Regions from separate parts of the Variimorphobacter sp. HTMS_6 genome, predicted to be linked through region 1. Evidence: predicted binding sites of a transcription regulator. Region 1 holds the regulator's gene; the other holds the start of a gene.
What was found. Region 1 encodes HrcA, which represses chaperone genes, less so after heat shock. Its sites were predicted from a motif close to TGTTAGCACTCNNNNNNNNNGAGTGCTAACA; they were not measured.
Positions count from the first base shown of each region.

Region 2: a site for HrcA is predicted at 12,758-12,788, ahead of AC6IWN_RS13465 (co-chaperone GroES). Genes of this name have one in related genera too.

Region 1 covers NZ_AP046094.1:1,268,963-1,285,353, reverse strand. Annotated here, with positions in the region: gene dnaJ (molecular chaperone DnaJ) at 1-67, opposite strand, end outside; gene dnaK (molecular chaperone DnaK) at 247-2,118, opposite strand; gene grpE (nucleotide exchange factor GrpE) at 2,219-2,893, opposite strand; gene hrcA (heat-inducible transcriptional repressor HrcA) at 2,971-3,999, opposite strand; gene AC6IWN_RS05730 (hypothetical protein) at 4,431-5,117, shown strand; gene AC6IWN_RS05725 (hypothetical protein) at 5,199-5,402, opposite strand; gene AC6IWN_RS05720 (hypothetical protein) at 5,576-6,121, opposite strand; gene hemW (radical SAM family heme chaperone HemW) at 6,141-7,511, opposite strand; gene lepA (translation elongation factor 4) at 7,999-9,810, opposite strand; gene AC6IWN_RS05705 (stage II sporulation protein P) at 9,898-11,253, opposite strand; gene gpr (GPR endopeptidase) at 11,477-12,385, opposite strand; gene rpsT (30S ribosomal protein S20) at 12,631-12,894, shown strand; gene AC6IWN_RS05690 (aminotransferase-like domain-containing protein) at 12,976-14,382, opposite strand; gene AC6IWN_RS05685 (aminotransferase-like domain-containing protein) at 14,821-16,002, shown strand; gene AC6IWN_RS05680 (EFR1 family ferrodoxin) at 16,011-16,391, opposite strand, start outside.
Region 2 covers NZ_AP046094.1:2,983,896-3,000,286, reverse strand. Annotated here, with positions in the region: gene AC6IWN_RS13535 (TIGR04086 family membrane protein) at 1-232, shown strand, start outside; gene rlmB (23S rRNA (guanosine(2251)-2'-O)-methyltransferase RlmB) at 477-1,217, shown strand; gene sigH (RNA polymerase sporulation sigma factor SigH) at 1,248-1,880, shown strand; tRNA gene AC6IWN_RS13520 (tRNA-Thr) at 1,888-1,960, shown strand; gene AC6IWN_RS13515 (matrixin family metalloprotease) at 2,184-2,813, shown strand; tRNA gene AC6IWN_RS13510 (tRNA-Pro) at 3,047-3,121, shown strand; gene AC6IWN_RS13505 (DUF1848 domain-containing protein) at 3,228-4,127, shown strand; gene AC6IWN_RS13500 (methionine ABC transporter ATP-binding protein) at 4,782-5,795, shown strand; gene AC6IWN_RS13495 (methionine ABC transporter permease) at 5,785-6,447, shown strand; gene AC6IWN_RS13490 (MetQ/NlpA family ABC transporter substrate-binding protein) at 6,525-7,337, shown strand; gene AC6IWN_RS13485 (DUF3810 domain-containing protein) at 7,525-8,643, shown strand; gene AC6IWN_RS13480 (glutamine--tRNA ligase/YqeY domain fusion protein) at 9,036-10,745, shown strand; gene AC6IWN_RS13475 (DUF2225 domain-containing protein) at 10,773-11,615, shown strand; gene AC6IWN_RS13470 (DUF6062 family protein) at 11,643-12,353, shown strand; gene AC6IWN_RS13465 (co-chaperone GroES) at 12,928-13,215, shown strand; gene groL (chaperonin GroEL) at 13,233-14,855, shown strand; TPP riboswitch at 14,990-15,094, shown strand; gene thiT (energy-coupled thiamine transporter ThiT) at 15,125-15,823, shown strand; gene AC6IWN_RS13450 (peptidoglycan-binding protein) at 15,969-16,391, opposite strand, start outside.

The DNA.
Region 1 (16,391 bases):
TTAATTCATCATCCGTCGCTGTCCTATTGACACCTAAGACCTCATAATAATCGCGTTTATCTGCCATCTTTCCTTCACCTTTCATACTAACAATGTATGTCTTACCCTTTTGTTGGTTTGTGTAAATCGGCAAATAGGCAGTCAATCCTGACCGCCTTATGCCTCAATTTATTAATATGGAAGAAACTCCATTCTGTGACCGGAATTTCTCTTTTCACTTTACAATGGGTATGCCCCTACAATGAATTATACCTCGCGGTAATCTCCATCCACAACATCATCATTGTTTCCGCCAGCATTTCCTGTACCAGCACCTGCACCTGCACCTGACATATCAGGGCCTGCACCTGCTGCTCCGCTTTGCTCATATAACTTAGCAAATAATGCCTGTGCGTCGGTCATTAATTTTTCTTTCGCTGCTTTGATGTCTTCAACCTCACCCTCGGACATAACCTCAGGATTGGATTTTTCAACTAATTCTTTTAATCTTGTAAGATCTGCTTCTACCGTTGCTTTTGCATCCGCATCAATCTTGTCACCAGCTTCTGTTAAAGCCTTCTCCGTCTGGAATATCATGGAGTCTGCATCATTTCTTACATCTACTGCTTCCTTACGAATCTTATCCTGAGCTTCAAACTCAGCTGCTTCCTTAACAGCCTTATCAATATCAGAGTCGGAGAGGTTGGATCCAGCTGTAATGGTAATGTGCTGTTCCTTACCTGTTCCAAGATCCTTAGCAGAAACATTTACGATACCATTCGCATCGATATCAAAGGTAACTTCGACCTGAGGAATTCCTCTTCTTGCTGGAGGGATACCATCCAGACGGAATTGTCCAAGGCTCTTGTTATCCTTTGCAAATTGTCTTTCACCCTGTACTACGTTGATATCAACTGCTGTCTGGTTATCAGCTGCTGTAGAGAATACCTGACTTTTCTTAGTAGGGATAGTCGTATTTCTCTCGATTAACTTTGTAGCTACTCCACCAAGAGTCTCGATTGATAATGACAATGGAGTTACGTCAAGAAGAAGAATATCACCTGCACCAGCATCGCCTGCTAATTTACCACCCTGGATGGAAGCACCGATTGCAACACATTCATCCGGATTTAATGTTTTAGAAGGTTCCTGACCGGTTAATTGTCTTACTTTATCCTGTACTGCAGGAATACGAGTAGAACCACCAACTAATAATACTTTCTTAACATCGGAAGCGTTTAATCCTGCATCACGAAGTGCATTCTGAACCGGAATTACAGTTCTTTCTACTAAATCATGAGTTAACTCATCGAATTTTGCTCGAGTTAAGTTTAAATCAAAATGCTTTGGTCCTTCTGCGGTTGCAGTAATGAAAGGAAGGTTAATGTTTGTTGTTGTAGAAGAAGATAATTCCTTCTTCGCCTTTTCTGCTGCTTCCTTTAATCTCTGAAGAGCCATTTTATCCGTGGATAAATCAACACCATCAGATTTCTTGAATTCTTCAATCATGAATCTTGTAATCTTATCATCGAAGTCATCACCACCAAGTCTGTTATCACCGGAGGTTGCTAAAACTTCAATAACACCGTCACCGATATCGATGATAGATACGTCGAAAGTACCACCACCTAAATCATATACCATGATTTTTTGCTCATGCTCATTATCAAGACCATAAGCTAATGCTGCTGCCGTAGGCTCGTTGATAATTCTCTTAACATCAAGACCTGCTATCTTACCCGCATCCTTTGTTGCCTGTCTTTGCGCATCGTTGAAGTATGCAGGAACAGTGATAACTGCTTCTGTAACCTTCTCGCCTAAGTAGCTTTCTGCATCTGCCTTTAATTTCTGAAGAACCATTGCAGAGATCTCCTGTGGAGAATATCTCTTATCATCGATATTTATTCTGAAATCGGTACCCATGTGTCTCTTTATGGATGAAATAGTCTTATCGGAATTTGTAACTGCCTGACGCTTTGCAGGCTCACCTACCAGACGCTCTCCTGTTTTAGTAAATGCTACTACGGATGGTGTAGTTCTTGCACCCTCTGTATTTGCGATGACAACCGGTTTTCCGCCTTCCATAACGGCTACACATGAATTTGTTGTACCTAAGTCAATACCAATTATTTTACCCATGTTCAATTCCTCCTATATTTCTTATAATTTGTTAACATGTAATTGATTAAAAATGTTTTTGATTCATTCGTAATTCCTGCTTGAATCATGTGTATATGAATTAATTAACTACCTTAACCATGCTGTGGCGAACCACCATATCACGATATATATAACCCTTTTGGAATTCGTCCGATATGATATTCTCAGCTAAGCTGTCATCCTCCCCGTGCATTACTGCATTATGCAGGTTCGGGTCAAATTCTTTTCCCACTGCTTCAATCGGCTTTAACCCAATCTCATCAAGCGCGGTTATTAGCTGCTTATATATCATCTCAATTCCTTGAGCAAAGGCACTTTCCTTATCCTTCTCGGTTATGGTACTAAAACCTCTTTCAAAATTATCAACGATGGGAAGGATCTTCTCTATGATGCTTTTCACACCCATGTCATACATGGCTGATTTTTCTTTTTCAGAACGTTTACGGAAGTTATCAAACTCTGCCATATTTCTCATCAGTCGATCTGTTAACTCTTCGATCTTTTGATCTTTTGCTGATAATTCCTTTGACTTATTGTTTTTGAAAAATGATTTTACACCTTTGTCTGCTTTTCCTTCACTTGTTGCATCATCCGCTTGGGGATTAGCTTCTCCATCGGTTTCAACCTCACCCTCAAGTATCTCATCTGTTTCCTCAACTACATTGTCATTTAAAATATCATTGATATTCTCATCGCCAACTTCGTTTGCAATTGTTTCATTCGAATTGTCTTTCATCACTTTCTCCTTTTCCATCGCTGCTTTCATAACTTCTATAGTTTTATCCATATCTTCCACCGTTTATAAACCACCTTTCTCATGGTCAACGTCAATTATTCTTTTTTAAATATATCATCCAGCTGTTGCATCAGGGATTGTAAGGTACTAACCACCTTCTTATAATCCATTCGTTTGGGTCCGATGATACCAACTTTACCATATACTCCTTCTTCAATCTCATAGGTCGCGGTAACAACGGAACACTCTTTCATTGATTCTACCGGAGTCTCATCGCCGATAAACACCTGAATTCCTCTGCTTTCCTCATCTTCCATCTTATCCTGAATAAAATCAGAAAGTGCTTTCTTTTCTTCTAGTGTATAGAGCAGATCGCTTGCTTTTTCTTTATCACTTAATTCCGGGTACTTTAAGATATTGGTGGTTCCCGAGGTATACATCTCAAAATCATCTTCCTCGGACACTGCCTGCATAATCGCATCTAAAATATCATTTACCAGATTGCGATTATCTCCTGCCTGATCCTTCATCTGTGATATCACCGGCAACGTAATCTCACCTAAATCCAAGCCCTGTAAAAATGTATTAATTATAATATTAAGCTTTAGCAAAGTTTCTTTACTTAGTGTGGTCGTAATATTGATAATTTTATTCTTTACAATATTACGTTCAAATACGATTACGGCAAGCAACTGATTCTCATCCATCTCCGTAAGCTGTATGAATTTAACTTTTTTCTTATATTGAGGTGTCGTAACCAAAGTTGTATATTGTGTATTTACTGCAAGTAACTTCGCTACCTGTTGAAGAAGATTCTCAAGACGGTCTGCCTTCTGGATTAAGATTTCTCTCATATTATCTACTTCCTGAACCTTATTCTGCAATAGCATATCAACATATAACCGATATCCTTTATCGGAAGGTATGCGTCCTGCTGAAGTATGAGGTTGAATAATAAATCCGAGTTCCTCCAAATCAGCCATCTCATTCCGTATTGTTGCGGAACTAAGGTTTAAATCGGTATATTTTGAAATGGTTCTTGAACCGACCGGTTCACCGGTCTCCAGATAATTACGAATAATAGCTTGCAAAATCTTAAGTTTTCGCTCATCCAACTCTTGCATAACCAGCCCTCAATTCCTCTTCGTATAAGACACCTTCGTTTGTATTGTTAGCACTCAATCAAGTAGAGTGCTAATTTCTATATATAAAATATCACTACCCATTTCTTTTGTCAAGGCATTTTATAAATTTATTGTGATGAAATCACGAATTTTAATCATTCTCTAATCTAGTGCTTTTACAAGTTATTATATAAGAAGAAACTAATTCTAAACTGGAGAATTCTTCAAAGATACATAATATCTATCCTTGGTAAAATGAATCGCACGATCCAACAATATAAAGAGAATATGATTACATAAAATTAGAACGAACTAAATAATACCTCTTTACGGTATGGAAAAATTATGAGATATGATGTAAGATGATTTTGAAAATAATGCGTGTGAATTCACACCGAACACTATAATAGATTATTTAGGAGAAACATCCAATGAAAGAAAAATTAAATGCGATTAGAGAACCTGCGCATCACATCAAAAAAAGAAATATAGTCATATTTTTTATTACTATCGTATTGTTTGGATTTATATTTGGAATTATCTCAAAATATAGTGATACCGTTGCAAGCAATGCTGGAGTATATGGGGCATTCATTCATTGTATATCATACATAACTACAAGCCTGGGAATATGGATTTTTATCGCAACTATTATTGCAATGTATAGTTATACCCCTCTATATGCCATGATTAATAACACTTGTTTTTTTCTTGCCATGTTGTCTGGTTACTATCTTTACAGCCGTTTTATATGTGGCTTTTACTCAACTTCCGTAATTTTATACTGGATTATATTCGCATTTACATCCTCAATTTGTGCCTGGATTATATGGTATGGCAAAGGAAATGGTTGTTTTTCAGATATAATTGCTTCTTTACCGGTTGCAGTGTTATTTACATTGGGATATCGTTTTTACAGCTATATTTTTTTCGAACAATGTGTAACAGAGCTACTAAATGTAATTTTTGCAATTGTACTGTTAATATTGTTTTCAGTAGGGCATAGTCATCATAAAGGGATCAGAATTCTCATACTGGCACTTTTAGTTGGTATGGTTTTTGAAAAATTTAAAATTATAAGCTTTATCTTTAGTACATTATCTCATTATATTTTATAAGTAGAATTATGAAATAAAAAACGAGCGGATGCACAATCGATTGTTTTTATATCCTCTTGTGCATCCGCTCATTCCTATTCACTAACTCAAGGAATCCTTTTGCAAATCAACGGTTGGGGTTACTTTAATAGCTCGGTTTGTTGCCGGTTGACTCGCCAACTCATTCCCATCCATTAGAATTTCTTCCTTTATTTGTTCTTGCGCAGATAAATCTGCTCTTAATATTCCTCGTATATTCCCATTTCGTACCTCATTTTTTATAACTTCATTCGATTTACGTTCCATTATATACTCCTATTCTAATGTTTTCACAATCATACCAAGTAATTTTCTTTGATTATTGGCGCATATCATGACAAGAAGTTCTAGAATTATCACATGATAAGTTTGCGTTATTGATTAGTATATTGGAGTAATGTAATCTTATTCATATCTCTTTTTGTATCAATTATGTAAGACTATTTTTCCAGCTTGTACCTTCTCCAAAATCGATAAATCATAAAAGCATAGATTGACAATCCCAATATCGCATTAATAATACAAAACTCAACTTTATATTCCTTGGGAATGAGGTATTTTATCTGTGAAAATGCTGCAGTATGAGAATTACCGGCTATTAGCAGAAGCCATAAACTATTCCTATACCAAAACCAGATATAATATACGATTGCTCCTGTCATAAAAAATGTAAACATGAGTACTTCGCCCATTATATTAATATTAACTACAAATAAAAATCTTCCTAAATTAATCATATTTGTAATAAAAAGAAGAATTCCCGTTCCGATCAAGAATATAGGAGTGTAAGGAGACTGTTTTTCGCGGGAACGTAAGGTCAATCTAGTACAAATCATGGATAGAACAGATAAAACAAATAATATTGCCAATATTATAATTCCTGAAACTCCAATATCCGTTCTTATCACAAAAAGTGATGACTGCAATCCAAACACTATTAATAATGTTAATACACATGACATTAATAAAACTGAATATTTTCTCATTTTCTCCTCCGTATCAATATCAATCTAACAAGAACTCAGCAAGTACATAATTACTGATATCTACACCATACTCAGTCAACTTAATATTATCCCCTTCGTTGACAATCAGCTTCTTCGTAGTTAACGCTTCCAGTGTTGTACCGTATATCTCTTCAATTGGCATCCGGAAGCGATTACAAAAATCACTCTTACCAATTCCTGCGCAGACTCTTAAACCCAAAAACATGAATTCCTCCATCCGCTCTTCTTTTTTGAGAATGTGGTAATCTTTGTGAAGATTTAATAACATATCGTTCTTATGATTAAAGAGTTTGTTATCATTTATTTCAAAGGAGCTCGTAGCTTTCTCTATTATCTTCTCACTATTTTTTTCTTCTTTACCACTCTTTTCATCTATTCTTTCTATTATATTGACATCAGTTTTATGATTACATATCTGAATATACCTTCCTAATTCATCTACATTCGAGAACCTAGCTCCGTCCATATAGGAGGAAGCACCAAGTCCCAATCCTAAATACTCTATACCGATCCAGTAGGACAGATTATGCCTGCATTCATAGCCCGGTTTTGAATAATTCGATATTTCATAGCGATGATAGCCACTATTTATTAGTAATTCCTTTGTTCGGTGGTATATCTGTCGATCCGTTTCTTCATCCGGTAAAAGTTCGTGACTCTCTGCCCTTTCACTATACATATCATAGAATTTGGTCCCTTCTTCTATGATCAGGCTATAGGCAGAGATATGCTCTGGATTTAGTTGTAATACTTGATTTAACGTCCTCTCCCAGCTTTCACAGGTTTGTCCGGGAAGTGCCGACATTAAATCGATATTGATATTTGTAAACCCTAATTCTCTGGCAAGAAGATAATTTTGCTCAAATTGTTCAAAGGTATGAATCCTTCCTAATACTTTAAGTTCCTCGTTATTCGTAGATTGCAAGCCAAAACTGATTCGGTTAATACCGGCTTTTTGATAGCTTTTCAGCTTCTCCTTCGTTACGGTACCCGGATTTATCTCTATTGTTGCTTCCAATCTGGACCTATCAATGTGAAATATCTCTCCTACTAAAATCAGAGTTCTTTCTATATAAGAAGATGCAACAACGGACGGGGTTCCGCCACCAATAAATATGGTCGGAACCACATAGGAATTCATTTGTCCACGGTATTGCTCAATCTCTACGTAAAGTGCTTCAAAATATTCCTTCATCTCCTTGTCCGTACAGGGAGCGGATAAGAAATCACAATAGTCACATTTTTTCGCACAAAAAGGGATGTGTATATAGATTCCTAGGTCACGTATTTTCTTCTTATTCCTTTTTTCATGTGGTATAAGCTCTATATTCACTTTACTTTCTCCCTGTGACACATACTGATTATTCATTGTTTTTTCTCCCTGATACAAAGTCTCATTAGCCATTCTATTTCCATCTGGTACAAAGACTCATTACTCATTCTATTTTCCTCTGATACAAAGTCTCATTACTCATTCTGTTTTCTTCTTATGCAAAGACTCATTACTCATTCTGTTTTTCTCTGATGCAAAGTCTCATTACTCATTCTGCTTTTTTCTGGTGCGAAGACTCATTACTCGTGAACTGTAACCTTATAATCCAGCTCAGATATCACCCTTATTATATTAGAAAGGCTGTTTCGTATCTCGTACTCCAAAGTGTTTGAATGATAATTATTATTTTACCACATCACTTATAGAATACAAATACGCAAACAGCCTACTTTATATTGTCCCTATATTAACTTAAACATATGAAATCTACTTTACCAATTAATCTATTCATTAATTGAGTTATTCGATTGCCTGTCATTATCCAGAAACAAAATTTTAATTACTAAATGGATAAGCGTGTACTCTAATCCTCATCCAATTTTAGAACGCTCATGAATGCCTTCTGCGGAATCTCTACATTACCAACCTGACGCATTCTCTTCTTACCTTCTTTTTGCTTCTCAAGAAGCTTCTTCTTACGGGTGATATCACCGCCGTAGCATTTTGCAAGTACATCCTTACGCATCGCCTTTACGGTCTCACGAGCAATTACTTTACTTCCGATCGCTGCCTGGATCGGGATTTCAAAGAGCTGTCTAGGTATCTCTTCCTTTAACTTCTCACACATTTTTCTTCCGCGTTCATAAGCACTTTCCGCATGAACGATAAAGGTTAATGCATCCACTTCCTCTTTGTTGATTAAGATATCCAGCTTCACTAGTTCTGACTGTACATAATCTTTTAATTCATAATCAAAGGAAGCATATCCTTTCGATCTGGATTTTAGAGCATCAAAGAAATCATAAATAATTTCATTCAGTGGCAATTCGTATTTTAAAAGCGCTCTGGTCTGTTCAATATATTCCATGCCAAGATAAATTCCTCTTCGTTCCTGGCATAAGCTCATGATGGAACCTACAAACTCTGTCGTTACCATGATCTCAGCGGATACCATCGGCTCTTCTAAGAAGGCAATCTCAGAAGGATCCGGTAGATTGGTAGGGTTGGTAATTTCAATCACTTCACCATCTGATTTATGAACCTTATAGATAACACTTGGCGCGGTTGTTACAAGATCGAGATTATATTCACGTTCCAGTCTTTCCTGAATGATTTCCAGATGCAATAATCCAAGGAAACCACATCGGTAACCAAAACCTAACGCAATCGAAGTCTCCGGTTCAAATTGTAATGCTGCATCATTTAACTGAAGCTTCTCTAATGCATCACGTAAATCGCCGTATTTTGAACCGTCAGCCGGGTACATACCGCAGTAAACCATCGGATGTACTTTTTTATAACCGGGAAGGGGTTCAGCACAAGGACGCTTATGATCAGTTAAGGTATCTCCCACACGGGTATCCTTTACATTCTTCAAGCTGGCTGTTACATAACCAACCATTCCGGCGGATAATTCTTCGGTCGGAATGAATTGTCCCGGTCCAAATATTCCAAGCTCAACTACTTCCGCGGTTGCACCAGTTGCCATCATGCGAATCTCGGTTCCCTTTCGAATAGTTCCCTCTTTCACACGACAGAATACGATAACACCCTTATAGGAATCATAGATTGAATCGAAGATCAGAGCCTGAAGAGGGGCATTACGATCTCCGTTGGGTGCAGGAATCTTTGCTACAATCTGCTCCAATACCTGTTCCACATTTAGACCCGTTTTTGCAGAAACCAATGGTGCATCTTGCGCTTCTAAGCCGATTACATCTTCTATCTCAGCAATAACACGTTGTGGGTCTGCACTTGGCAAATCAACTTTATTAATCACCGGCATAATATCAAGATTATGATCCAGTGCCAGATATACATTTGCCAAGGTCTGCGCTTCGATGCCCTGAGCTGCATCTACAACAAGAATCGCTCCTTCACAGGCAGCCAGGCTTCGGGATACCTCATAGTTAAAGTCCACATGCCCGGGGGTATCAATTAAGTTAAAGATGTACTCTTCCCCATCATTAGCCTTGTAGACGGTACGAATCGTCTGTGCTTTGATGGTGATACCTCTTTCTCTCTCCAAATCCATATTGTCTAGCACCTGTGCCTGCATCTCTCGACTGGTGAGCAATCCGGTCATCTCAATAATACGGTCAGCAAGTGTTGATTTACCGTGATCTATATGAGCAATAATACAAAAATTTCTGATTTTACTTTGGTCTAAGGCCATGTCAATCCTCCTGCGTATATAACAATGCATTTTATCTGTATGATTATAACACAACGATAACTCAGTGGCAAGACAATGCGGTAGCATTTACTTACCTTGAAGTATGGTATCCAAAACCTTCGCTAAGGGTTCCATTGCATTCTTTGCGGATTGCAAAGAATTATTTTGTGTTCCAAGTTCGACAAGCAGAGTCTTCGGACGTATCTGCATATTATAACGATAATTCTTTAAATAATTTTTTACAAATAACCCAGGAAACAATTCTCTTGCTTTTAGCTGCGTCTGAAGGCTAAAGGCGAGATTACTCTGAAGATAGGGATTCGGTAATCTTTTGATCGGTCCGTCTTTATCCCTGCTCAATCCATTAAAGAGCATTACTTGAGCGGTCTTCTTCCCATTAATTGTAACATTTCGAGCTGCGCCGGAGTCCCTATGTAAATCAATTACTACCTCAATTGATGGATACTGTTTTGTTATGTTTTCCAACCCATCTTCTGCTTGGTTGTACGCCCTGCTTCGATCCAGCACACCGTTTACAATATCATAACCAGTTTTATCATGAATCACATTGTAATGATAAGTATTTTCCAGAATATCCGTTAATACATCTCCTACTCCCACAACCGTATCATCCATTTTACCGGTTCTACTGTCGGCATATGTTTCATGAGCATGGGTATGATAGATAAGAATCTGAGGTTTATCATTCTTTTGTTTCATCTTAAGATCTTTGCTAATTAATTTCTCTCCATTAAATAAGTTTTTGGTAACTCTAGTTGAAGAATCTACAACATAAAAATTATTGACTAAAAAGTTAAAATCCTTCAGCTGTGCTAACGTATATTTTGATGCTCCGCTCATATTCACTGTTTCAACAGCTTTACTATCATTATCGTCCTCTGTTTCCAGATTATCGACATTTCCCGGAGTATATCCGATCAACTGCTCTGTATTATCTGATTTACTGCTTAAGGAATCGTTATAGACCAATCCATTCGTAAGTAAATATTCCTTTGTAACTCCGCCACTTATCTTATAATATCCTTTCTCATCACTAACTGCATTCGTGCTCATAACCGGAATTGTATCATTGCTCTTTGCATTGCTATCCGGAAATGCCTTATTATCCTTTGCATTCGCAGTGAGTGAACTATCATCGAGAGAGAATTTTTGTATCGATATATGCTTTGCCATCAAATCAAACGGTCCGGAAGTGCCATGATATCCTTTTGAAGTATAGCTCACCAGGGCAGAACCTTCTTCCATCACCTTACTACAGATTTTTGATACAAACGCATTCTTAATCGTGCCCTCAGCTTGGCCAACATTTACCGAAAACGATAAAGACGCATATCGGTATATTATATAGATGGATACCAGTATAATACCCGTCCATATGATTGGGTAAAGCTTGATTTTTTTCTTAGTTGGGATACTTTTCATGATCTCCTCCTATCAAAATGAATCGGCATAATCATGTAGCCTGATTCATTATATTCGGACAGCTTGTTTTTATTACCCCCTCCCACCGAAAGGACAATTGGTAAACTTATGTTAACTACCGAATTATAAGGGAAAATCAGGCTAATTAATTTTTATTTTTTTTTGGATACAATACAAGTTATTTTTGATAGCAATCCCTTCCAACGTACAATAAATCTACAAATTATCCCGCCTGTGCGAAGCAGGAATTCAATGCTTCCGATACAGTAAAACTAAGCCTCTTTATGGATTCATCGATATTCTTCGGAGTAACAAACATGTTATCCACCTGTTGTTCCATCACCTCAGAGATAAATTTATCCACATCCTCTTCGCTAAAACCGCTTTTTTGCATATACGTTGTTAAGGAATCCGCAACGATTGTGGTAGCTGCGACCACGGTGGGAACACCAAGTGCTACCGTCTTAACCCCTAGGCTCTCTTCATTCAGCGCCTTGCGGTTATTACCCACTCCCGATCCTGGGCTAATTCCGGTATCGGTTAATTGTATAGTAGTATTAACGCGGCTAACGCTTCTGGAAGCCAACGCATCAATAACAATGATCAGTTTAGGATTTGTCTCCTTAATTACGCCCTTGATAATCTCTACCGTCTCCATTCCGGTTTGCGCCATAACACCAGGCGCAATCGCGCTGACGCTACCTAGCTTATGCTTATCCTTAAATTCCTTACCATATTCTCTGATTAAATGTCTTGTGATAAATAGATTGTCTACGACCTGAGGTCCTAATGCATCCGGTGTTACCTCTCGATTGCCTAGCCCTACCACCAATATTTCTTCTCTTTTTAGATCACCGGCTAGATTTTTAAGTTGCTTAATTACTTCCTGCGAAACTGGTTTATTGTAATCCTCATCACCCTGATACATATCGGGAGCCTCGATCGTAATATAGGTTCCGATTGGCCTCTGCATTGCATTGGCTCCCTTTTCATCCTTAATCTCAACAGTCGATACCCGGATATTATTCTTTTCATCAAAATTCTCGGTTAGTATAACACCCTTGATTTCAACATCATCTTCAGGAAAGCTTTCCCTTACCTCTAAAGCCAAGTCAGTTCTGATTTTACTCAAGCGATTATCCTCCAAAATATTTTATTCTATTTTTGTATTATTTTCTGCAAAGTTTATTAAATTATGTATTGACAGAACAATTACTATCGACTACTATATAAGAGTATGTTTCCATTAGAACGTCCGTGTCTCCGGATTTAATGAAACAAGTTATGAATAACCGTATATGAGTAAACATCTCACTCTCAATTTGATGTCCTTAGTAATCCGGTTAAATATTAATAATATTTTTGGAGGTATACGAAATGGCTAATATTAAATCTGCTAAAAAGAGAATTTTAGTTAACGCTACTAAGGCTGCAAGAAATAAGGCTATCAAGTCTAAGGTTAAGACAATGATTAAGAAGGTAGATGCTGCTGTCGTTGCAGGTGATAAGGATGTTGCTAAGACAAGCTTAGTTGAAGCTATCACTGAAATCGATAAGGCTTGTTCTAAGGGTGTATTCCACAAGAATACAGTTGCTAGAAAAGTATCTCGCTTAACAAAGGCTGTAAATAAAATCGCTTAATTTTTGCAAAGTGTAATTATTACCCGGAAATGTTTAACCCACATTTCCGGGTTTTTTACGTGCTTGAAAGAGATTACTATTCTATAACAACTGATCTGTCTCTATCTCACTTTCGAGGATTCGCTTTAATATCTTTACGCCTCGTTCGAGTTCTTCTATGGAACGGGTAGCGGTGACGGAAATTCTTATCCATCCACGGGGACGCGTATTGCCGACCAGGAAGCGTTCATCAGAAAACACCTGTACTCCCTCGTTTTTTGCACATATCTCAAAGCTCTTGCCGGTAAATGTATTCGGCAGCTGAAGCCAACGAAACGGGCAACTATTCTGACCTTCAACAATATAAGCTTTTAATTCACGATTCATTATCTCGTTTCGGATAACTGTATCCGATCTTCGTTCCCACGCAATCCTTTCCGCTCTTTCGGAAAATATCAGTCTTGAGGATAATTCCAGCAGAAACGGAGAAACCGTGATATTCAGATTATATAACGCAGTGGACAGCTCCCTTTTTAAGTGCTTGGGTGCTGCAATATATGCCAGCCTTAAGCCTGGTGATATTACCTTTGATAGACTCAATAGATAAATACTGTTCTCCGGTGCAAAGGAGGATACTGGTGGTAGAGGCTTTTCTACCAACAAGCTATTTATCGCATCCTCAATTACAATTAATTGATACTGCTCTGCAACCTTACCAATCATCTTTCTCGTATTTAAGCTCATTACATGCGTAGTGGGATTGTGAAAATCGGGGATTATATAGATCCCTTTAATCTTATCGTTCTTACACGCACTGATTAAGCCCTCCTCCGTTATCTCATTCCCATGTGACTCAATTGGAACTAATTGAATCCCTAACATTTTCGCTGCTGTTTTAATCCCAGGGTAGGTTAAGGGATCCGTACCTATTCGATCTCCCGCCTTGAATAAGGAGGACAGAATAGCGGTTATAGCATTCTGCCCTCCACTTGAGAATAAAATATCTTCCGCAGACACATCCCTGTTGGCTGCTTTCATCCATCTAACCGCAGCTTCTTTCTGGCTCGGGGTATAATCTGTGCTTCCGTATTGAAACAGCTTCTCCACTTCAGGCTCCGTTAATAACTTCAGCATATATTCAATCATCAATTGATTTGGCTGGATACTGGGAAGTATCGCTCCCATCTCAATTATCTGCATGGAATCAGAATTAATCTTGATGATATGGTTACTTCCTGCATCACTTGCAACATATGTTCCATTCCCTACCGAAGCACAGATTAAACCACTCTGTTCACATAGTTTGAACGCTCTGGATACCGTGCTGAGATTGATATCAAGATAATCCGCAAGTTCACGCTGCGGAGGAAGCTTCGTACCGGGAAGCAATCTCCCATTTGTGATATCTTCTTCAAGCAAGTTTGCAAGCGCCTTATAAATGGGTGCCTCCGTTTTCACCAAATTCGGTTTCCAGCTCATCGGGTAATTTTCAAAGGAATTCACCGGCATGTCTTCTCCTCCTGTTCACACAATAATTCATATTTAACAAATATAAATAGCCACAATATAGCATATAAATACCATACATACTCCATACAAATACAAAGATAATATACACATAACAACTCAATTATATGTAATAATATTTACTCAGCAAACCATGCTATAGTCACGCTTATATCCATACATTTTACAATTTTTCCGAATTAAAATTATAAACAAATCCAATATCTTACTAATATTGTTTTGCATACAATTATATTATTGTTCGGTACAATAATCAATGCTATAATTCTCAAAAGTAAAATTATTTACAAATTTAAAAATTTAAATTTAAAAATTTCATAAATAACAGTAATTAAATATGGCATTTTATCCGACAAGGCGTTGTCTAGGGTTTTTAGCATTGTATTTATAATAGGAATGAAAAGAAAGAAGGACAAGAATATGCAGTATTTATACTCCGATCGAATTATGAAAACAAAACCCTCATTTACCAGAGAAATCTTAAAAGTTAGCGGTAATAAGGACATTATTTCATTTGCAGGGGGACTTCCCAACCCCATATCCTTTCCGTTAGAGGAGTTATCAAAATCCTCTGAACGAATCATTCGTGATAGCGGGGAAGCTGTATTTCAATATTCAACTACAGAAGGGTATTTTCCGCTCAGACAATATATAGCGGCTCGTTATAAGAAGCGATTTGGATTAGATTTTTCACCGGAGGATATTATGATCACCACCGGTTCTCAGCAAGGACTGGATCTGTTAGGTAAAGTATTTATTAATAAAGGGGATAAAATATTAATTGAGGAACCCGGATATCTTGGTGCGATCCAAGCCTTCTCATTATTCGAGCCGGAATTTATACCGTTGACCTTGGAAGAGGACGGCGTAAATCTGAATGAGTTGGAGGAAGCACTGAAAAAAAATAAGGTTAAGATCTTTTATAGTGTGCCAAATTATCAGAATCCGACCGGCCTCTCCTATTCGAAGGAAAAGCGTGAGGCGGTATATAAGATACTACAAAGATACAATGTTGTGCTCGTTGAGGATGACCCCTATAGTGAACTTTGTTTTGATGGTAAAACACTTCCATATATCGGAGCGAACAAATTAGAAAACAGCGTACTTTTTGGCTCCTTTTCAAAAACAATTACTCCTGGCATGAGATTGGGTTTTCTTTGTACAAAGAACAAGGAAATTATGCAGCATGTTATAACTGCAAAGCAGGGCTCCGATTTGCACACGAATATCTTTGGCCAGTATTTAATCTATGACTACCTGAAACATAATGATTATGAGGAGCATATCACCAAAATCAAGTCCCTATATCAGTCACAATGTAATACGATGCTTCACTCAATGAAGGAGTTTTTTCCGGGCTATGTATCCTATACTACTCCGGTCGGTGGTATGTTTATATGGGCAACCCTACATAACGGATTACCCACCATTGATTTAATTAAGGAAGCTACCGACGCAAAGGTACTATTTGTCCCGGGAGACCCTTTTTATACTTACAGGGAGCGTGTTAATACAATGCGTCTTAATTATACAAATTCAGATACCAACACAATAAATGAGGGAATTAAACGCTTGGCTACAATTCTAAAGCAACACGAGTAAGAATTGGTCTATTCGCTAAATTTTTTCGCCTGATATCTTCCATAGAATCTGGTATGTCCAAAGCCGAATATCTTACGGAAGACAGTAAATCTCGATAAGAATATAATTAATTGGTCAAGTAGTAACCAGAATAACAAGACCGATAATATTACGTAAACTGCTCCGATTGTATGTACTATGAATGGATTTAAGTCTGCACTAAATTTATCTCTCACATTCGGGTATAGCAGGTAGAAAGGATTTAAGAACATAGCTCCAAACGATAGCACAATGCGTGCAGTTGAGGTTTGGATAGCATGCTTCGGGCAGGAATTAATACATCTTAAACACCCTTCACAGTTTAATTTCCAACGAATACTCCTTCCATCCGATCGAATCGCTTGAACCGG
Region 2 (16,391 bases), 1.7 Mb from region 1:
AGGGGTAATATTTGCATATATTTTATCTAATTTTATTGGTGGGTTTTTTGTAGGTAAAAAGCTGGAACAAAAGAAGTTTATATGGGGACTTTTAATGGGAGTCATATATTTTGCAATCGTGTTGGTGGTATGCGTGGCGATGCACCGTGCTTCCCCACTTCCCGTTGGAAGCCTGTTCACATCCTTCATCCTATGCAGTCTCAGTGGTATGCTAGGCGGAATGATTAGTTAGTAGGTAAGCAGTGATAAAGTGAGAGTAGATTGGATTGGGTTCTTCGTGAGATACGATGCCCAATCCTTTTATGGCGTATAAGTGGACAAGGCTTAATTTATATTGAATTTTGGCTTTGAAATGATTATACTAGAAGCAACTATGAGAATATCAGTGGTCTGTGAAAAGAATAGATTGACATAATGATGAACTGTAGATAAGATAATGATACTTCGATAGATAATTTGAAAGGTTAGGTATAAACATGAGATATGAGGAGTTTACAATAGAGGGACGTAACGCAGTGATGGAGGCGTTTCGTTCCGGCAAGACAATTGATCGTTTATTTGTTTTAGACGGTTGTCAGGATGGTCCGGTGAAATCCATCGTCAGAGAAGCAAAAAAGACGGATTGCATCGTTACTTATGTGAAAAAAGAACGTCTGGAGCAAATGTCTGAAACAGGTAAGCATCAAGGAGTAATGGCATATGCTGCTGCCTATGAATATGCTGAGGTTGAGGATATCTTTAAAGCGGCTGAGGAGAAGGGTGAACCGCCATTTGTGGTAATACTTGACAGTATTGAAGATCCGCATAATTTGGGTGCGATCATTCGTACAGCGCATCAAGCAGGCGCACATGGAATCATTATACCGAAGAGACGTGCGGTTGGGTTAACTGCTACGGTTGCAAAGGTATCCGCGGGCGCGATTAACTATCTGCCGGTTGCAAAGGTTACGAACCTATCAACAACAATTGAGGAATTAAAAGAAAAAGGATTATGGTTTGTCTGTGCCGATATGAGTGGCGAGATGATGTATCAATTAAACTTAAAGGGGCCCATCGGTCTGGTTATTGGCAGTGAAGGAGAAGGCGTCGGTCGTCTGATTAAGGAAAAATGTGATTTTACAGCTAAGATACCGATGTTTGGTAAGGTGGATTCTCTGAATGCATCCGTTGCAATGGGAATCATGGCATATGAAATAGTAAGACAGAGATTAAACTAAGAGTAAAGAGATGAAAGGAGGATTGGTGCTTTGAATACTGCAGTAAAATATGATACGTTAACCGATGAAGAGATTTTATGCAGAATTCAAAACGACGATCAGCCTGCAATCGATTATTTGCTTGAAAAATACAAGTATTTGGTGCGAAGCAAGGCGAAGGCGCTCTATCTAATTGGTGGGGATAAAGATGATTTAATTCAGGAAGGGATGATCGGCCTTTATAAGGCAATTCGTGACTTCCAAACCAATAAGGACAGCACCTTCTACTCCTTTGCCGATCTTTGCATCTCACGTCAGATATACAGTGCAATCAAGGCCTCAAACCGTAAGAAAAACATCCCGCTAAATACGTATATATCACTGGATTCCCCTGCTTACAGAGAGGGAAATGATACGGAAGAAAAAGATCCTCTGGTTGACATAATAAATCAAAAATATATTTCAAATCCAGAAGAATTAGTTATTGACAAAGAGAATACCAGTATGATAGAATATGAACTTGTAAGGCGTCTGAGCGACCTTGAAAAGCGTGTTCTTAGCTTGTATATGAAGGATTTAAAGTATGTTCAGATTGCGGAGGTATTAGGAAAAGAGCCGAAGACCATAGACAATGCATTAACAAGAATCAAGACAAAATTAAATCAGGTACTCAGGGAGATTTAAGTCATTTGCTGCCATGGCTCAGTCGGTAGAGCGTCACCTTGGTAAGGTGGAGGTCACGGGTTCGATTCCCGTTGGCAGCTTACGAGAAATCCTAGAAAGTCAGGGATTGTAAGCGAATAAGAGGAAAACAAAAGCACTCGAAAGAGTGCCTTTTTTAATGCCTTATTCAATGAGCGTTTCCAACAGAATACGCCATTTGTTTACATTATTTGCTAAGTATATATTGACAAGCTTTATATTTGGTGATAAACTAAATATGTTAAAATATGACATATTTATATAAGAAAGGATAGGTGGTTAAAAATGAAACATCTTGGTAAAATGAAATTGCAAAGAGTTATATCGTTTTTAATGGTTTTTGTACTTGTATCCTCGATTTTTAGTATCAAAGCAGATGCTAGTTCACTTGATTATGTCTACAGTTACAAATTGCAAAGTGGTAGTGTAGCAAATCTTACATACTATATTGATACTACTGCTAGCCAAGCATTATTTGCAGGGGCAATTGACGATGCAGCGGAGCAGTGGGTGACTGCAACTGCACAGAATTCAACGAAAGCAAAAGTTAAATTAACACGAGTTTATTCTGCTTCAGGCGCTACTATCGTGTTTAAAGCAAAGGGAACTTTTCCATCATGGGCTTCGGGAGTTAACGGTTATACAGAGCTTTATTCTGGGAGCACTCTTGTAACAAATCAAGTTAACCCACCAACCAGTAGTTGGAATAATTGTATCGTATACCTCAGTACTACGTTGACACCAACGACAGCAAAACGTGTTGCTTGTCATGAAATTGGACATTGCCTAGGCTTATGTCATCCCACTCCACCTCAAGGTGTATCATTTACTAGTATAATGTATCCTACAGGTGCTACATATGCATCGAATTCTCCGACATCTTCTGATACAGCACAAATTGAAAAAGTATATTAATTAAGATAGAGAATGCCGCCATTTTTTGGCGGCATTTTTTGTTAAGCATGAAGTGATTTACGTTTGATCGAGAGTCAAATGAACATCATTTAGTGGTAGGTAGCGCCCTTTAATTACCATTTATAGTTATAAAAATTACTTCATGTTTTTATTGACAAATGTTTGGCTCACGTAATATAATAACTTTGCTGTCTTTGGCGGTAGGTTAATTCCGTAGGCTTAGATAGTTAATTCGAGGCGTGGCTCAGCTTGGCTAGAGCGCTGCGTTAGGGACGCAGAGGTCGCAAGTTCAAATCTTGTCGCCTCGATTATTTTATAGGATTTTGATGTGAGCTTGTTCAATAAGCATATTTGATAAACGATTAAGCACGGTTGATTATTCAATCGTGCTTTTTATTCTAAGGAGGAACAAATATGATTCTTTCCGCTTCCCGAAGAACGGATATACCATGCTATTACTCCGATTGGTTTTTAAATCGTATAAAGGAAGGGTATGTACTGACCAAAAATCCGCTTAATCATTCTCAAATCAGCAGGATTAAGTTATCGCCGGATACGATTGATTGCATCGTATTTTGGACAAAGGATCCGGCACCGATGTTGGATAAGTTGCATATGATTGATTTACTACATTACAACTATTATTTCCAGTTTACATTAACACCTTATCATAAGGATATTGAACGGAATTTGCGACCCAAGGAAGAAATAATTCGCACCTTTCAGCAGTTATCGGATCAAATCGGTAAAGAAAGAATGATCTGGCGTTATGATCCAATCATTATCAACCAGAGCATGGATATTATCTATCATTGTGTGGAATTTGAGAAGCTTTGTAAAGCTCTTTGTGGATATACGAATGTTTGCATGATTAGTTTCGTTGATAGTTATCGTAAGTTGAGTAAACAGGTTAAAGAGAGCATTATTACCGCGATTAGTCAGGAACAGATGAGTGAATTAACAATGCATTTATCAAAGATAGCACATAGATATGGGATTAATCTTCAAACCTGTTGTGAGATCGTGGAGACATCCGGTATTGAAGTGACTTCGGTAGCATGTATTGATCGTGATCTTATAGAAAGAATCTGTGGCCATCCAATCAATGAGAAGAAGGATAAGAGTCAACGACCGGGATGCCGGTGCATCCAAAGCGTAGATATTGGTGTTTACAACACCTGTATAAATGGGTGTATCTATTGTTATGCGAATCACAGTGATGCCTCGATCCATAAAAACATTCTAAAGCATAACCCGGATTCTGACTTTCTAATTGGAAAGGTGATGCCGGATGAGGTGATTCGTGACCGATAGAATTATCGGTTTATCATAAAGGTATATCGCTTTATATTAGGCCTCCCACAATATTAGAATATATTTTGGGTGCGAATACAGTACCATTACATACCAATTGTTCCAATAATTGGTATTAATTAAATCCAATTTCAATAATTTAGTATTGACAAACGTTAATGCGGTAATGTATACTTAGCGCATCAATTCATATATAAATAGTATACATTCGGAAGGAGAAAGCGATGAGAACATCATTTGTCACTATGTGCGTTAATATGTGCGGTATGTGTAACATGCCGGTGAAACATGTTTACTTGATAAGTGAATGTGATGTTGTCATGCCGCTAACATAAGTATAAAGCTTGTGTTTCGGAAGAATGATTTCATAAACAGGAGGCTTATCAAGGCACTCCTGTTTTTTTGTGTAATAGGACATTCTCATTATCCCATTATACAAAAAGCCTTCCAGGCAGGATGCGTACTTCGCGGCAATGAAGTTTTGCTTCGCAACTGCTCAGGCGCAAAGTGTCAGCTGGAAGATACTTTATTATACTACGTTTCTCAAGCGCGCGCTTCGAGTAGACCATGGAACGAATGGGAATACTGGAAGAGAAATTAGTAGAATGATAAAATTATGAAATTATGAATTGGAGAAAGTGGAGGTTTGATAATATGAATGAGAAGCCAATCGTAGAATTGGTAGGTCTGGGGAAAGTGTTTCAGAACAAGGACAATGAAGTAAAGGCTTTGGAGGATATTAACTTATCCATCAACGAGGGAGAAATCTTTGGAATTATCGGACTCAGTGGTGCCGGAAAGAGTACCTTGGTACGATGTATCAATTTGCTGGAACGCCCAACTTCCGGAGCAGTTGTTTTTGACGGAGCGGATTTGGGTTCCTTACCTGAGAGAGAGCTCTTAAAAGCCAGACAGTCCATGGGGATGATTTTTCAACAGTTTAATCTACTGATGCAACGAAATACATTGCAGAACATCTGCTTTCCGATGGAAATTGCAGGTATACCAAAAAGCCAGGCAAAAGCAAGAGCATTGGAACTGTTAGAGGTGGTTGGATTATCCGATAAAGCAAAGGCTTATCCTTCTCAACTGTCCGGTGGACAAAAGCAGAGGGTTGCAATTGCAAGAGCATTAGCAACAAACCCTAAAGTATTGCTTTGTGATGAAGCCACCAGTGCACTCGATCCTACGACGACTCGATCTATATTAAACCTATTAAAAGAAATAAATCAGAAACTAGGAATCACAGTTATCGTCATTACACATGAGATGAGCGTGATTGAGGAAATCTGCCATCGTGTTGCAATCATTGATAAGAGCCGTATCGCAGAACTTGGTGAGGTAGAAGATGTATTTGTAAGACCACAGTCTTCCATCGCAAAGCAATTAGTATTCTCTGGTGATACACACATTGAGAGCTTTGAAGGAGAGTATAAGTGCAGGATAATATTTGACGGCAGAACCTCTTTCGAACCGGTTATTGCAAATATGGTATTAGAAAGTAAAACACCGGTTAACATATTATTTGCAGATACCAAGGACATTGACGGGAAAGCATTCGGACAAATGATTATTCAATTACCAAATGATGATATCGGAAGAAAAAGAATACTGAATTATCTTGTGTCGAACCAAATTCCATACGAGGAGGTAAAGAATAATGTTTAGTGAAACCATATTAGGAACGATAGGGATGGGCATTCTTGAAACCCTATATATGACATTGTTCTCATCCTTTATCGCATATATCATAGGGTTGCCGATAGGAATCCTGCTTGTTATCACCGATAAGGACGGTATTACTCCGAACTCTATTTTGAATAAAATCATTGGTGTCATTGTAAATATTGTTCGCTCTGTTCCGTTCATTATATTATTGATTACAATTATGCCGGTAACCAGAGCAATTATCGGTACAACCATTGGTGCATCTGCTGTTGTTATTCCGTTGATTGTATCTTCTGCGCCTTACATAGCCAGAATTGTTGAATCATCCTTGAAAGAGGTTGATAAGGGTGTTATTGAGGCGGCACAAAGTATGGGCGCAAGCCCATTTCAGATTATTTATAAAGTGTTGATTCCAGAAGCAAAACCATCCCTGATTATTGGTAGTGCAATAGCAGTTTCTACTATATTAAGTTATACGGTTATGGCAGGCTTTGTCGGAGGTGGGGGATTAGGTGATATCGCAATTCGCTATGGATATTACCGCTATCAAAAAGATGTTATGTTAGTCACGGTAATATTATTAATTATCATTTTACAGGTTATTCAGGAAATAGGATCAGCAATTACGAAGAAGTCTGATCGAAGATTATAATAGGAAATCTGTTTTCGTAACATACTGATAACAGAAATTGAATTTTAAATATAAACTAACTTAGGAGGAAATAAATTATGAAGAAACTGATAAGTACATTATTAGTATTAACCTTAATCGTGGCATCCTTAGCAGGCTGCGGTAAGAAAGCCGGATTTGATAAAACCATCGTGGTAGGTGCAAGTGCAGTACCTCATGCTGAGATCTTAGAGGTAGCAAAACCTTTAGTAGAAAAAGAAGGCTATAAATTAGAAATCAAAGTATATAACGATTATGTGCAACCTAATGTAGCACTTAACAGCGGTGATTTGGATGCGAACTACTTCCAGCATGTACCTTATATGGATTCTTTTAATAAAGAGCATAAAGCAGAATTGGTTTCTGCGGGAATCATCCACTATGAGCCATTTGGTCTTTATCCTGGCAAGACAAAAACAATCGATGCACTAAAAGATGGTGCTCAGATTGCGGTTCCGAATGATGCATCCAATGAAGCAAGAGCACTTTTATTACTTGAAGAAAATGGTATCATCAAATTAAAGGATGGTGCGGACATTAATGCTACAAAGAATGATATAGCAGAAAATTCAAAAAATGTTAAGATTGTTGAGATCGAAGCAGCTCAGATTGCTCGTTCCTTAAAAGATGTAGATTTAGGCGTAGTAAATGGTAACTACGCAATTCAAGCGGGCTTAAGCGTAGAAAAAGATGCGATCGCTGTGGAAAGCAAAGATTCTTTAGCTGCAGAAACCTATGGTAATATTATCGCTGTAAAAAAGGGAAATGAAAATAGAGAAGATATCAAAGTTTTAATCAAAGCATTACAAAGTGAGGAAGTTAAGAAGTTTATTAATGACAAATATAAGGGTGCTGTAGTACCTAAGTTCTAAATTAAAGCGAGAGGATGGAAGAAGCATCCTCTCGCTTTTCAATTACCTGTCAAGGAATCACTCTATTCCCATTCATTTCACCTCAAGAAGTAGGGGGAGGTGATTGCACCCGCAAGGTTTTCGTGTTACGATAACATAAACAATAACTAGCACTATGACACTGATACATATTCAATGAGGATTTCGTATGAAACATATCTTAAAATATAAACGCATTTATCTGTTAAGTCTACTTCCTATATCAATACTATTGACTCTGTTAGCAAGGAGTAATAGTTTTTTTGCGGAACAAATCTATGCGAAGCATATTTATAAATGGATTTCACAAGTATACGGATGGATAACAGGATTATTTCCATTCTCAATCGCGGAAATTCTTATCGTTACACTTCCGGCGATATTACTCGCATTATTGGTACGATTTATAATATTAATGTTTATTAATAAGAAGAATCGGAAAGAACGATTTATAAAAGGTTTGATTAATTTATTATGTATAGTAAGTGTAATATGGTTCGTCTTCCTGATGTGTGGAGGACTTAACTATTATCGATATTCCTTTGCGGATTATTCTAACCTAACAATAGAGAAATCCTCGGTACAGGAGTTGTATTCATTGACTAAAAGTTTGGCATTGGAAGCAAATGACCTAAGAGAGAAGATTAAGGACACCGATGATAATGGAGTATTCAAATTGTCTGAGAATAATTACGAACTGGCGAAGCGGGCAAACAAAGCGTATGAAGCATTATCAAAAGATTATCCGATACTCAAGGGGCATTACGGACCACCAAAGCCAATACTACTGTCGAAAGCAATGGCTCAAACGGAGATTACCGGTGTTTTTATTCCATTTACGATGGAAGCAAATGTGAATGTGGACATACCGGATTATAGTATCCCTTCTACAATGCTTCATGAGCTGGCACATTTGCATGGGTTTATGAGAGAAGACGAGGCAAATTACTTGGCTTATCTTGCAGGAATGAAATCAGGGGATATCGAGTTTCAATATAGTGGTACAATGCTGGCTCTCGTAACTGCCGGCAATGCCTTATATGAAGCAAATCAGGATTTGTATTTTGAGGTGGCTGAGTTATATAGTGAAGGTGTAAAAAAGGATTTTGATGATAATTCCAATTACTGGGCGAAGTTCGAGAATAAAACCATAAGTACGGTATCCAATAAAATAAATGATACTTATTTGAAGGCGAATAATCAATCGGACGGAGTACGAAGCTATGACAGAATGCTGGATCTTTTATTGGCGAAATACAAAAAAGAGCATGAGGGACAATCGAAATAATATAAGGCTGAAATTCAACAGGAAAGAGTGTTAAGTACGTTTCACTGATCAAGAGAAAGCTATATTACCGTTGCGTGATGCATAGTAATATAGCTTTTTATTAATTAATTTTTCATTGCAATGACTAGTGGGGTGCAATCAAGCAGATACTTTCTTTAGCCAAGAACCGAAAATGGGATAGATTTACTTGTAGTCACTTAGAACTAGCGTAAACTAATTTTGCAATTTCGTGCTTTTAAGTTAAGTTAAACTGTGTTATTATATAAAAATAATATTTTTATGGAAGATACTACTTGAAATTCCTATATTTAAAGAGTATTTTAATGATAAATAATACAGACAAATGAGTTGATTGATTCAATTCAAATAAATTATCAATCGGGAGGTTCTTCATGGAGAATAATAATATGAAGGAAGACAATCATTTGGAGCCGGAGGAAAAGGCTACGGTTTCGAAAAATTTTATTGAGATGATTATTGATAAAGATTTGGAAGAGGGTAAGGTAAAGAAGATTGTTACCAGATTTCCACCTGAACCAAACGGTTATCTTCATATAGGTCATGCAAAATCAATATTATTAAATTATGGCTTAGCACAAAAATACGGCGGTCAGTTCAACCTTCGTTTTGATGATACGAATCCGACAAAGGAAAAAACAGAATTTGTAGACTCTATTATCAAGGATGTAAAATGGGTAGGCGGAGATTTTGAGGATCACTTATTTTTTGCTTCCGATTATTTTGAGCAGATGTACGAGGCTGCGGTTAAGTTAATAAAAAAAGGAAAAGCCTTTGTTTGTGATCTTACAGCGGAAGAGATTAGAGAGTATCGTGGAACGCTGACGGAAGCCGGTAAGAACAGTCCTTACCGTGATCGAAGCATTGAAGAGAACTTACAGCTGTTCGAAGATATGAAAGCTGGTAAATTTGCCGATGGTTCCAAGGTTCTTCGTGCAAAGATTGATATGTCATCCCCGAATATGAATATGAGAGATCCGGTTATTTATCGAGTAGCGACAGTATCTCATCACAATACAGGAGATAAATGGTGTATCTATCCAATGTATGATTTTGCTCATCCAATCGAAGATGCGATTGAAGAGGTAACTCATTCCATCTGTACTTTGGAGTTTGAGGATCATCGTCCACTTTATGATTGGGTGGTAAGGGAACTTGAATATGAGATTCCACCGAAGCAGATTGAGTTTGCTAAAATGTATCTTACAAATGTAATTACCGGTAAGAGATATATTAAGAGATTAGTGGAGGAAGGTATTGTTGACGGATGGGATGATCCTAGATTGGTTTCCATCAGTGCTCTTAGAAGAAGAGGATTTACCCCTGAATCTTTAAAACTGTTTATGGAGCTTTGTGGTGTATCAAAGAGCCAAAGTTCTGTAGATTATGCAATGTTAGAATATTGTATCCGTGAGGATTTGAAGTTAAAGAGACCTAGAATCATGGCTGTTCTTGACCCGATTAAATTAGTGATTACGAATTATCCAGAGGGTGAGGTTGAGTATCTGGAAGCCCCGGCTAATCAGGAAAATGAAGCAATGGGCACCAGACAGGTTCCGTTTGCAAGAGAATTATATATAGAACGTGATGACTTTATGATAGAGCCTCCGAAGAAATATTTCCGTTTATTCCCCGGAAATGAGGTTCGTCTTATGAATGCTTACTTTGTAACTTGCACGGATTATATTACGGATGAGAATGGTAATGTAACTGAAGTTCATTGTACCTATGATCCGGAGACAAAGAGCGGATCCGGCTTTAATGCAAGAAAAGTAAAAGGTACGATTCACTGGGTAGCAGCGCAATCAGCAAAGAAAGCGGAAGTGCGTTTGTATGAGAATATTGTAGATGAATCAAAGGGTGTTTATAATGAAGACGGAAGCTTGAATTTAAACCCTAACTCAATAACAATATTAAAGGATTGCTACGTAGAGCCAAGTATAGATGAAGCGCAGGCACCGGATAGCTTCCAATTTTTAAGACAGGGATTCTTCTGTTTGGATTCCAAAGATTCTACCCCGGAAAAACCGGTTTTCAATCGAATTGTGTCATTGAAAAGCTCTTACAACCCGAATAAACAGTAAAGTACATTATAGAATGGAGGATTAGCAGTGGCTAATATATTTTCTGGATTAGAGGAATTTGGTCTCGGTGGTTTATCTAATATGGATATCTATGAAACCAAGGATAGCGAAAACGGTAAGAAATCCGGTGAGAATGAAAAACCGGCATTTTCTGAAGAAGATAACATCTTTGACAAGACCTACACCTGTCCTGTATGTGATAACGAGTTTAAATCTAAGACAGTGAAGTCCGGTAAAGTAAAGCTTCTATCTTTGGATACCGATTTAAGACCGTTGTATGAGAATATGGATCCGTTAAAATATGATGCGATTGTTTGTCCTACCTGTGGATTTGCCGCATTAAATCGCTTTTTTAAATATGTATCCTCAGCGCAGTCTAATTTAATCAAAACGAATATTTCGGCAAACTTCAGAGGATTGAAGGAAACCGGTAATATATTTACCTATGATGATGCAATATCCAGACATAAGTTGGCATTAGTAAATGCAATTGTAAAGAAATCAAAGATTTCGGAACGAGCATATACCTGCTTAAAAACAGCCTGGGTCATCAGAGGAAAATCAGAAAATTTACCACAGGATTTCCCGAATTATCAACAAGCAATCGAAGAATTAAGAGTAGAAGAAGAGGATTTCTTATCAAAAGCCTATGCAGGCTTTGGAGAAGCCTTCAGTAAAGAAGATTTTCCGATGTGTGGAATGGATGAAACTACCATTACGTTATTAATGGCGGAATTAGCTAGAAAAATTGGAAAGTTTGATGAAGCCGGCAGATGGATATCCAGAGTATTGATTTCCAAAGATGCCAATGAGCGCATCAAGCAAAAGGCAAGAGAAATTAAGGATTTGATAAAGGATCAAAAGAATTAATTGCTAAGATAAAGGCGGGTATCTACTTTGAAAGAAAAATTATATACTATCCCGGTGAATGAAGCTTTTGAATCGGAATGCGAATGTCCTCTGTGTGCAATGAAAAAAAAGTTGGAGACGGATGCGGTAGAATATACTATGGGTCCTAGTTATATGGAAGATGATATAAGGGGGGCGACTTCGCGTATGGGATTTTGTGAGAAGCACCTTAATCAGCTATATCAGAATCAAAATCGATTGGGATTGGCATTGATGTTAAAATCACACATGGATAATACGATCCAGATGGTTGAAAAACATTCAGGAACCAAGATTTCTGCCACCTCACTGTTTCGTAAGAAGGCAGAGGAATCTCCCGTAGTTGATTTTTTAGATACAATAGAACACAGTTGCTTTGTTTGTGATAAGATAGAAACAACATTTCAACGTTACCTTGCTACAATCTTTCATCTTTATCATACAGATCATGACTTTCGGGAAAAATTCAAGGGATCAAAGGGCTTTTGTTCTGAGCATTATAAAATGCTCTATAAAGAAGCTCCTACCAATCTAAAAGGTGACGAATTATCAAGTTTTATCACGGAGTTAAATACTCTTTACTTGGACAATATGAAAAGAGTAAGGGATGATTTAGAATGGTTCATCAATAAATTTGACTATCGTTATGCAGACGAACCCTGGAAGAATGCCAAGGATGCATTACCCAGATCCATGCAAAAGACAAATAGTATACTATAAACCCTTAACAATGAAGTTAAAAAGCTCACGTAATTGCTTAAATTTATTAAACTTTGTCAAACATGGTATATTATGACTGATAAAGAATATACTTAATTAGTATGTATGAAATTGAAAAAGTTATTGCCGTTAGGTGATAACTTTTTCTTGCGCCTTTTATATATGTGAAATTAATCTATTTTGACTTCGATGCAACATTACATTAAACGAATGGATCAGTCATATGGAATAACAGATTTCATGGGGTGTGAACAGAAGATAGCAGTGAAATCAACATAAAAATGAGAAAAAATGAGATATCGCGAGATATTAAGAGTATGAGAGAGAAATTACTAAATTTGCTATGATATTTTAATGGAAATGAAGTTGCATTATAAAAGCAAATTTACTAATATAATAATCAAAGTTAGCACTCGACCACATGGAGTGCTAATAATTCTTAAGCTAAGGGTAATGTGAGATTCACGATTAATGCACACCGTGGAATTCTATCACGTAACAAATACGGATTACTATCCGAGTTTGTGGTTCCCTTGAAAAATTTAGTAATAATTAATTAAGGAGGAATTTTAACATGAAACTTGTACCTTTAGGAGATAAGGTAGTATTGAAGCAATTAGTTGCTGAAGAGACAACAAAGTCAGGCATTGTGTTACCCGGCCAAGCAAAAGAAAAACCTCAGCAGGCAGAAGTTATCGCTGTTGGTCCTGGCGGAATCGTTGATGGAAAAGAAGTTGTGATGCAGGTTAAAGTTGGCGACAAGGTTATTTACTCCAAATATGCGGGAACTGAAGTGAAATTGGAGGATGAAGAGTTCATCGTCGTTAAGCAGAATGATATCGTTGCAGTTGTAGAAGAATAGAATGGAGGAAACACAACATGGCTAAAGAAATTAAATATGGCGCAGAAGCCAGAGCAGCGCTTGAAATCGGCGCGAATAAATTAGCAAATACCGTTAAAGTAACCCTTGGACCTAAGGGAAGAAATGTAGTTCTTGATAAATCTTTCGGTGCACCTTTGATTACGAATGATGGTGTTACAATTGCAAAGGAAATTGAGTTGGATGATCCTTTTGAGAATATGGGTGCTCAGTTAGTGAAAGAAGTTGCTACCAAGACAAATGATGTAGCAGGTGATGGTACAACTACAGCAACTGTTCTTGCACAGGCTATGATTACCGAGGGTATGAAGAACTTAGCAGCAGGCGCTAACCCTATTATCCTTAGAAAGGGTATGAAGAAAGCAACTGATGTTGCTGTAGAAGCAATTTTAACAATGAGCTCTTCCTTAAAGGGTAAGGAGCAGATTGCAAGAGTTGCAGCAATCTCTGCAGGTGATGATGAAGTTGGTCAGTTAGTTGCTGATGCGATGGAAAAAGTATCAAATGATGGTGTTATCACAATCGAAGAATCTAAAACCATGAAGACTGAGCTTGATCTTGTGGAAGGTATGCAGTTTGATCGTGGATATCTTTCCGCTTATATGTGTACCGATATGGATAAAATGGAAGCAACCCTTGAGAATCCATATATCTTAATCACGGATAAGAAGATCTCAAACATTCAGGAAATCCTTCCTGTACTAGAGCAGATTGTTCAGACTGGTTCAAGATTATTAATAATCGCTGAAGATGTCGAGGGTGAAGCTCTTACAACTTTAGTTCTTAATAAATTAAGAGGTACATTCGTTGCTGTTGCAGTAAAAGCTCCTGGCTATGGTGACAGAAGAAAAGCGATGCTTCAGGATATCGCTATCTTAACTGGCGGTACAGTTATTTCTGATGAATTAGGTCTTGACTTAAAAGAAGCTACTATAGAGCAGCTTGGTCGTGCAAAATCAGTTAAGGTTCAGAAGGAAAACACCATTATTGTTGATGGTGAAGGTGATAAAGCTGATATCACTACAAGAATTGGCCAGATCAAAGCTCAGATTGAAGAAACTACCTCTGAATTTGATAAAGAGAAATTACAGGAGAGACTTGCTAAGCTTGCTGGTGGTGTAGCAGTAATCAGAGTTGGTGCTGCAACAGAAACTGAAATGAAAGAAAACAAGCTTCGTATGGAAGATGCTCTTGCAGCTACCAGAGCGGCAGTGGAAGAAGGTATCGTTGCAGGCGGTGGTTCCGCATATATCCACGCATCTAAGGAAGTTTCTAAATTAGCTGCAAAATTAGACGGTGACGAGAAAACTGGTGCAAATATTATTCTTAAAGCACTTGATGCTCCTTTATACAGCATCGTATACAATGCAGGCTTAGAAGGTTCTGTAGTAATCAGTAAGGTAAAGGCTAGCAAACAGGGCGTTGGCTTCAATGCTTTAACTGAGAAATATGTTGATATGGTAGAAGCAGGTATTCTGGATCCTACTAAGGTTACAAGAAGCGCGCTTCAGAACGCAACTAGTGTTGCATCCACTTTATTAACAACAGAATCCGTTGTTGCAAATATCAAGAAGGATGAGCCGGCAATGCCTGCAGGCGCACCTGGAATGGGTATGATGTAATAAAATCATTATTTTAAATCAATTAATTAAGAGGGTAGGCAAATGATTTTTGTCTGCCCTCTCATTTTCTTCGGATACTCCTATTGACATCCTTTGGTTTATCCGTTATGATAGCTGAGACAAAATAAAATGATATATTTTGCTAGGGGAGCCCAGGCTGAGAGGTATGTTGTACTACATACTGACCCTTACTACTTGATCCGGATAATACCGGCGGAAGGAAGCATTTCAAGTGGCCCCCTCCGAAGCAATCATAAGGAGGTTTTTTTATGTTTCAAGATATTTTGAATTTTTTAACAACGAAAGAAGGTTCCGGCGCAGAAACCTATTACACACCTACACTAGCGGGTAATATAGCACTCTTTGTTGTTGTGGCTATCTTATTTATCGCGATGGCTGCGTTTTCAAACAGTAAGTCAAAAATTAGAGTTCAGCAGCTAGCATTTTCTGCAATGGCGGTAACATTAGCCGTGGTTACTTCGTTCATCACCTTTGCGAAACTGCCATTTGGTGGATCTATCACATTATTCAGTATGCTGTTTATTGCTTTGATTGGCTATCTATATGGTACCAAGGCCGGAGTACTTACCGGTATCGCTTATGGTTTTATTAATCTGATTTTAGGTCCTACCATTCTGCATCCGGTACAAATGTTATTAGACTACCCGATCGCATTCGGTTGCTTAGGTTTGAGTGGAGTATTTTCAAAATCAAAGAATGGATTAATTAAAGGATATGTACTAGGCGTATTCGGTAGATATATCAGCCATGTAATCTCCGGATTTGTGTTCTTTAGTATGTACACTCCAAAGGGTATGAATCCAATTATCTATTCCTTAGGATATAATGCAACTTATATCGTACCGGAAGCAATCGCAACGATAATAATATTATTGATTCCACCTGTTCGACAGGCATTTATTCAGGTAAAAGGAATGGCAACTCAGACACAAATTACATTATTTTAATAAAAGACCAACATTAAATCGCTTTCAAGGGATTTTGTGTTGGTCCTTTTTGAATGAAATATGTTATGGGTCATTATAGTTCTGTCACCGTAAGGGTTCTCCTTTCCGTACGGTATACATCATATACGGTATACATACATGAAAATCACAGTTCAGCCATTCGGGTAACTGCAACATAGATGCCGGATAATTTGTACCAGGTGGGGAAGTCTACGATTCCGTTGGCAGGCAAATCAAAGATTTGTTGAAAGGCTTTAACGGATTCAGCGGTTTGGTTATTGAATTGACCGTTTACTGCAACTGTAGGTATTGCAGGATACTTTTCTGAAATTTTATTAAGTTGTTCCTGGATGGTTCTCACATTAGCACCAGAGGAACCTATGGTTAGGTTTGAACCCGGCCAGGAGGAGGGAACCCCTGACACTTCGGTGGCCGTATTGATATAAATGGAGTTTCCATAAAAATGTCGCAGAATTTCAATTGCAGATTGCCCCTGATCGCCCAATTGCTTGGATCCCCACTGTGTCATCCAGTTCGGGCATTGCACTCTGTTTCCATCACAGTACTG